DNA from 2 places in the Micromonospora sp. RTBAU3-60 genome. Region 2 is predicted to be linked to the other one. Evidence: riboswitches for the same ligand, from Rfam matches in the RefSeq annotation. Region 2 holds a riboswitch; the other holds the start of a gene.
What was found. Region 2 has a riboswitch for glycine ahead of gcvT (glycine cleavage system aminomethyltransferase GcvT). Riboswitches for the same ligand answer to the same signal wherever they lie in the genome.

Region 1 (3,553 bases), on a different contig from region 2:
GCCGACGACGGGATCAGGCACACGTCCCGGTGCCCCTGCCCGCGCTGCCGGTGGTACGCCCGGATCGCCAGCAGACCCGCCAGCTCCCCCTGCGAGCCGGCGTTGGGCTGCACGCTGACCGCGTCGTACCCGGTCACCTCCGCCAGCCAGCCCTCCAGCTGGCCGATCAGCTCCCGGTATCCGGCCGTCTGCTCCACCGGCGCGAACGGGTGCAGGTGGGCGAACTCCGGCCAGGTGATCGCCTCCATCTCGGTGGTGGCGTTCAGCTTCATCGTGCACGACCCCAGCGGGATCATGCCCCGATCCAGCGCGTAGTCGAAGTCGGCCAGCCGCCGCAGGTAGCGCAGCATCGCCGTCTCGGAGTGGTGGCTGCGGAACACCGGGTGGGTGAGGAAGTCCGACGTGCGGGCCAGCCCCGGCGGCAGCGCCGCGTCCACGTCGCCGTCGACCCCGTCGACCCCGAACGCCGCCCACACGGCCGCCAGGTGCGCTCGCGTGGTCGTCTCGTCGCAGGAGATCCCCACCCGGTCGGCGTCGACCAGCCGCAGGTTCACGTTCCGCTCGGCCGCGGCGGCGACCACCTCGGCCGCCCGCCCCGGCACCGTCACGGTGACCGTGTCGAAGAACGCCACGTCCGCGACCTGCACGCCGCCGGCGCGCAGCCCGGCCGCGAGCCGCGCCGCCATCTCATGGGTACGCCGGGCGATCGCCCGCAACCCGTCCGGGCCGTGGTAGACCGCGTACATGCCGGCCATCACCGCCAGCAGCACCTGCGCGGTGCAGATGTTGCTGGTCGCCTTCTCCCGCCGGATGTGCTGCTCCCGGGTCTGCAACGCCAGCCGGTACGCCCGGTTGCCGTCGGCGTCCTTCGACACCCCCACGAGGCGGCCGGGCAGCATCCGCTCCAGGCCCGCCCGCACCGCCAGGTAGCCGGCGTGGGGCCCACCGAAGCCCATCGGCACGCCGAACCGCTGGGTGGTGCCGGCGGCGATGTCGGCGCCGATCTCACCCGGCGCGCGCAGCAGCGTCAACGCCAGCAGGTCCGCGGCGACGGTGACGAGCGCCCCGACCTGGTGCGCGGCCTCGACCAGGCCGGCGTGGTCGCGGACCGCCCCGGACGCGCCCGGGTACTGCAGGTGCAGGCCGAAGAACTCACCGGGCAGCTCGTCGCGCGCGACGTCGAGCACCCGCACCTCGATGCCGAGCGGCTCGGCCCGGCTGGTGATCACCGCGATGGTCTGCGGCAGCGTGTCGGCGTCCACCACGTACACCGGGCTCTTGCTCTTGGCCGCGCGGCGGGCGAGGGTCATCGCCTCCGCCGCGGCGGTGCCCTCGTCGAGCATCGACGCGTTCGCGGTGGCCAACCCGGTCAGGTCGGTGACCATCGTCTGGAAGTTCAGCAGCGCCTCCAGCCGGCCCTGGCTGATCTCCGGCTGGTACGGCGTGTACGCCGTGTACCAGGCCGGGTTCTCCAGCACGTTGCGGCGGATCACCGCCGGGGTGTGGGTGCCGTGGTAGCCCAGCCCGATCATCGACACGGCGACGGTGTTGCGGGCGGCCAGGGCACGCAGCTCGGCGATGGCCTCCCGCTCACTAGCCGGCGCCGGCAGGTCCAGGGTGCCGTGCCAGCGGATCACCTCGGGGATCGCCGCGTCCATCAGCTCGTCGATGGAGCTGTAGCCGATGGTCTCCAGCATCCGGCGCTCGTCGCCGGGGTCAGGGCCGATGTGCCGGTCGGCGAACTGCTCTGCGGTCATGCGCGGCGCTCCTTGTCGGGGCGAGGTCGACGGGTCGGCCTCCCCCTGAGTCGCGCTGACGCGCTCCACAGTGCCTGCCCACGCGGTCCTTTTGCCTGAGAGGTTCCGGGGAGGAATCTGCCCCTTCGGCGCCGTCCGGGTGGTTTCCGGGCGGTCTCTCCCGCGTGGGTGGTACCGGCATGGTCAACGCTACCAGCGACCGGGTTTCCGGCTCATGTCCGACCCCGCCGGCAGCGCCCTACACGACGGCCGGCTCCCCGGCGGCCCGGGGCGCGGCGGCCGCGTCCGGCCCGGTGATCCGGTCGGCCAGGGCGGGCAGCACCGCACCCAACGGCGCGTCCACCCGCACTGTGGCGTGCCCGTCGCCGCGCGTCGGCCCCTGGTTGACCACGGCCACCGGAATGCCGAGCTTCGCCGCCCGGATCACGAACCGCCGCCCCGACATGACCGTCAACGAGGAACCGAGCACCAGCAGCGCCCGGGCCCGTTCGACCAGGGCGAAACAGTCGGCCACCCGGGGCGCGGGCACCGTCTCGCCGAAGAACACCACGTCCGGTTTCAGCATGCCGGTGCCGCAGATGCCGCAGTCGACGGTGCGGAACCCGGCCACCGCCTCGTCGGGCAGGTCGACGTCACCGTCGGGGTTGACGTGGGCGACGTGCGCGGCGAAATCCGGGTTGGCCTCCCGCAGCCGCCGGTCCAGTTCCTCCCGGGAGGTCAGGTTGCCGCAGTCCAGGCAGATCACCTCGTCGAGCCGGCCGTGCAGCTCGATCACCCCGCGGCTGCCGGCGGCGGTGTGCAACCCGTCGACGTTCTGCGTGATGAGCCCGCCGACCAGGCCCGCCTGCTGCAGCCGCGCCACCGCCCGGTGCCCGGCGTTCGGGGCGGCCCGGGCGATCAGCCGCCACCCCAGGTGGCTGCGCGCCCAGTAGCGCCGCCGCGCGTCCGCCTCCCGGGTGAACGCCTGGTAGGTCATCGGGGTGTGCCGGCGGGCGGCGCCGCTGGGCCCCCGGTAGTCCGGGATGCCCGACTCGGTGGACAACCCGGCCCCGCTGAGCACCACCACGCCCCCGCCGCCGACCAGCCGCGCCAACGCGTCGATCTCCGTCACCCGTCCATGCTGCCTCAACTGTCGCCCCAGCTCCCACCGGGTGACCGCCCTCACCCGACCGGGCCGCGCCCGGGCCGGCGGGGGTTGCGGCTCGCCCGGCGGGCGCACCAGGCGGCGACTAGGTTGGGGCGTATGCGCGTCGTCATCGCCGGAGGCCACGGCAAGATCGCCAAGCTGCTGGAACGGGAACTCGCCGGGCGCGGCGACACCGCGGTGGGGCTGATCCGCAACCCCGACCATGCCGCCGCGCTGCGCGCCGCCGGCGCCGAACCGGTCGTCGCCGACCTGGAACACACCGACGTCGACACCGTCGCCGCCCACCTCGCCGGCGCGGACGCGGTGGTCTTCGCCGCCGGCGCCGGACCGGGCAGCGGCGCCGCCCGCAAGGACACCGTCGACCGGGCCGCCGCGGTGCTGCTCGCCGACGCCGCCCAGCGCGCCGGCGTCCGCCGCTACCTGCTCGTCTCGTCCATCGGCGTGGGCCGGCCGCCCGCGCCCGGCAGTGACGAGGTGTGGGTGGCGTACCTGCGGGCAAAGAAGGCCGCCGAGCAGGAGGTGGTCGCGCGGGACCTCGAGGTGACCGTGGTGCGGCCCGGGCGGCTCACCGACGACGAGCCCGTCGGTCGGATCACCCTAGCCCCGCACGTCGACCCTGGTGAGGTCACCCGCGCCGACGTGGCCCGCG
Region 2 (3,553 bases):
TGAACACGATCGAGTCCCTGCAGCACGCCGTCGGCGACGGCGGTGACGACCACGAAGCGCTCTTCGACGCGATCAAGTCCGGAGACGAGGCGCGAGCCGTCGACATCGCGCTGTCGATAATCGCCAGCCAGGAGCAGCAGTGCGCACTCAAGTGACCGGGCCGTCCAAGGCGGAGGCGGTCCAGCCCCGCTGCCGCCACAGCCGCGAGGAGGAACGTTGACGACCGCCATGTTGATCAAGAACGTACGCCCCTGGGCGGGCGGACCATGCGACATCGTCGTCGAGGACGGCCGGATCGCCAAGGTGCTGCCGGCCGGCAACGCGACGCCGGACGCGGACGGCAGCGTCGTCGACGGACGCGGCCACATCGCCCTGCCCTCGTTCACCGACACGCACGCCCACCTGGACTCCACCCGCCTGGGTCTGCCGTTCCGCCCACACACTGCGGGCCCGGGATTGGAGGGGCTGATCGAGAACGACCGGGCGAACTGGCGTTCGGCGGAGGCCAGCGTCAGCGAGCGGGCGATCTACACGCTCGGCCGGACCATCGCGTCGGGCGCCACGACGGTACGCAGCCACGCCCAGGTCGACACGCTGTCCGGCCTCGACCGTCTCGAGGGGGTGCTCGCCGCCCGTGCGGCCCACCGAGCCAGGGCCGCGGTCCAGGTCGTGGCCTTCCCGCAGGCCGGCATCATCCGTGACCGGGGTACCGCCGACCTGCTCGCCGCCGCGCTGTCCAGCGGCGCGGACCTGGTGGGCGGGATCGACCCGTGCAGCCTGGACCGGGATCCCGTCGAGCACCTCGACACCGTCTTCGGGTTGGCCGAACGCCATCAGGTCGGCGTTGACCTCCACCTGCACGAGCTCGGCGAACTCGGCGCATTCACGCTCGACCTCATCTTCGAACGGGTACGCGCCCTCGCCATGCACGGCAGGGTCACCGTCTCGCACGCGTTCCCGCTCGCCACCGTGGCCCCGGACCGCGTCGAGGCGATCGCCGGTCAGCTGGCCGAGCTCGACATCGCCCTGACCACGATCGCACCGGGCGGTCAGCGCACGCTTCCGCTCGACCTGCTGGCGCGTCACGGGGTAAGGGTCGGCCTCGGTCAGGACGGCATGCGGGACTACTGGTCCCCGTTCGGCGACGGTGACATGCTCGGTCGTACCTGGCAGCTCGCGTTCGTCAGCCAGCTACGTCGGGACGACCTCATCGAACGCTGCGTCGCGCTCGCCACCGTCGGTGGCCGCGCCATCGTCGAGGGCTGTGGCGGGGCCGCGTGGACGGCGAGCTCGGACGAACCCCGTGGGCTCGCGCCGGGCGACTCCGCCGACCTCGTCCTGCTCCCCGGCGAGACGGTGACCAGCGCGGTGATGGACCGGCCGTCCGGCCGCATCGTCGTGCACCGGGGCCGGGTTGTCGCCGAGGACGGCGTTCTGGTCTGATGGCACACACAACTGAACATCGCGCCGCTTGAACCGGAGCGGGAGAGACTCGGCCACAACCCGGACCGAGCGCCGAAGGAGCAACTCTCCCCAGAATCTCTCAGGCCCTGTACCGCTCCGGTGAGGCAACTCTGGAAAGCCAGGACGCGGATGTCCTGCACCCACGGTGCAAACCGTCTGATCGACGGTGAAGCTCTCAGGTACCGATGACAGAGCGGGGAGGTCGCCCACCGGTGCCGTTCGCGGCACCCGAGCCAAGGGAGCCTCCCGAATGAACCCCTCCGGCCACTCGTGGCGCCGCACGCCCCTGCACGACGTGCACGCGGCGCTCGGTGCCAGCTTCACCGGCTTCGCCGGCTGGTCGATGCCGATCCGCTACTCCTCCGAGATCGCCGAGCACAAGGCGGTGCGCTCGACCGCCGGACTGTTCGACCTGTGCCACATGGGCGAGTTGGAACTCACCGGCCGGGAAGCCGGCGCGGCGCTCGACTTCGCACTGGTCGGGCGTCCGTCGCAGATCGGCGTCGGCCGGGCCCGGTACTCGATGATCTGCGCCGAGGACGGTGGGATCCTGGACGACCTCGTGGTCTACCGGCTGGCCGAGGAGCGGTTCCTCGTCGTCGCCAACGCCGCCAACGTGCTCGTCGTACGCGACGCGCTGAACGAACGCGTGTCGGGGTTCGACGCCGAGGTGCGCGACGCGTCCGACGACTGGGCGCTGATCGCGGTCCAGGGACCCGCCTCGGCGGAGATCGTCAGCCAGCTGACCGACCTCGACGTGTCGGCCCTGAGGTACTACGCCATCGACGAGGCCGTCCTCGCCGGCGTCGCGGTCCTGCTGGCCCGGACCGGATACACCGGTGAGGACGGCTTCGAGGTCTACTGCCGCCCCGAGGACGCCGCGGCGGTCTGGGCCGCCCTCACCGAGGCCGGCGAGCAGCACGGCCTTGTCCCGGCCGGCCTGGCGTGCCGCGACACCTTGCGGCTGGAGGCGGGCATGCCGCTCTACGGCCAGGAGCTGAGCCGGGACGTGACGCCGTTCGAGGCGGGGCTCGACCGCGTCGTCGCCTTCGACAAGGACGGCGGTTTCGTCGGGGAGGCCGCCCTCGCCGCGCGCCGTGTCGCAGGGGCACGGCGGACGCTCGTCGGGTTGGTGTCCGCCGGCCGCCGCTCCCCGCGGGCCGGATACCCCGTGCTCGACCCCTCGACCGGTGCGCAAATCGGCCGGGTGACCAGCGGCGCCCCATCGCCCACGCTCAACCGCCCGATCGCCATGGCCTACGTCCCCGTCGGCCACGACGAGCCGGGCACCAGGCTCGCCGTCGACCTCCGCGGCGCCGCTGAAGACGTCGAGGTCGTCGCTCTCCCCTTCTACCGCCGCAACCGGTGACCGCGCCAACCTCCCAGGAGCACGAGATGAACGTTCCCGCCCAGCTGAAGTTCACCGCCGAGCACGAGTGGCTCGACATCGAAGGAGACCTCGCCACCGTCGGCATCACCGCCTTCGCCGCCGAGGCTCTCGGCGACGTCGTCTACGTCGACCTGCCCGCCGTCGGCAGCAGTGTCGCCGCAGGCGAGGCCTGCGGCGAAATCGAGTCGACGAAGTCGGTCAGCGAACTCTACGCCCCCGCCGACGGCGACGTGGTGGAGGTAAACCAGGCGGTCGTCGACGACCCCGGCCTGCTCAACCTGGACCCGTTCGGGGCGGGCTGGCTGTTCCGGATGCGCGTCACGAACTCCCCCGCCCTGCTCGACGCCGCCGCCTACGAGTCGCTGACCGGAGGCGAGTGAGATGAGTATTTGCGACCGGCCGCTGGCCGATCTCGACCCCGAGGTCCACCACGCCATCCGGGCCGAACTCGCCCGCCAACAGCACACCCTGGAACTGATCGCGAGTGAGAACTTCGCACCCGTCGCGGTCCTGCAGGCCCAGGGGTCGGTGCTGACCAACAAGTACGCCGAGGGGTACCCCGGACGGCGCTACTACGGCGGCTGCGAGCACGTCGACGTCGTGGAGCAGCTCGCGATCGACCGCGCGAAGGCGCTGTTCGGTGCCGCGTACGCCAACGTGCAGCCGCACTCCGGTGCCCAGGCGAACGCCGCGGCGATG

Region 1: another riboswitch for glycine. It lies ahead of gcvP (aminomethyl-transferring glycine dehydrogenase); the one in region 2 lies ahead of gcvT (glycine cleavage system aminomethyltransferase GcvT).

What each region holds. Positions count from the first base shown of each region.
Region 1 covers NZ_JBUEGB010000013.1:159,525-163,077, forward strand. The annotation lists gene gcvP (aminomethyl-transferring glycine dehydrogenase) at 1-1,757, opposite strand, end outside; glycine riboswitch at 1,831-1,930, opposite strand; gene ACY34I_RS15890 (NAD-dependent protein deacetylase) at 1,996-2,868, opposite strand; gene ACY34I_RS15895 (NAD(P)H-binding protein) at 3,001-3,553, shown strand, end outside.
Region 2 covers NZ_JBUEGB010000081.1:21,984-25,536, forward strand. The annotation lists gene ACY34I_RS35765 (FadR/GntR family transcriptional regulator) at 1-155, shown strand, start outside; gene ACY34I_RS35770 (amidohydrolase) at 217-1,443, shown strand; glycine riboswitch at 1,473-1,568, shown strand; gene gcvT (glycine cleavage system aminomethyltransferase GcvT) at 1,715-2,833, shown strand; gene gcvH (glycine cleavage system protein GcvH) at 2,860-3,234, shown strand; gene glyA (serine hydroxymethyltransferase) at 3,236-3,553, shown strand, end outside.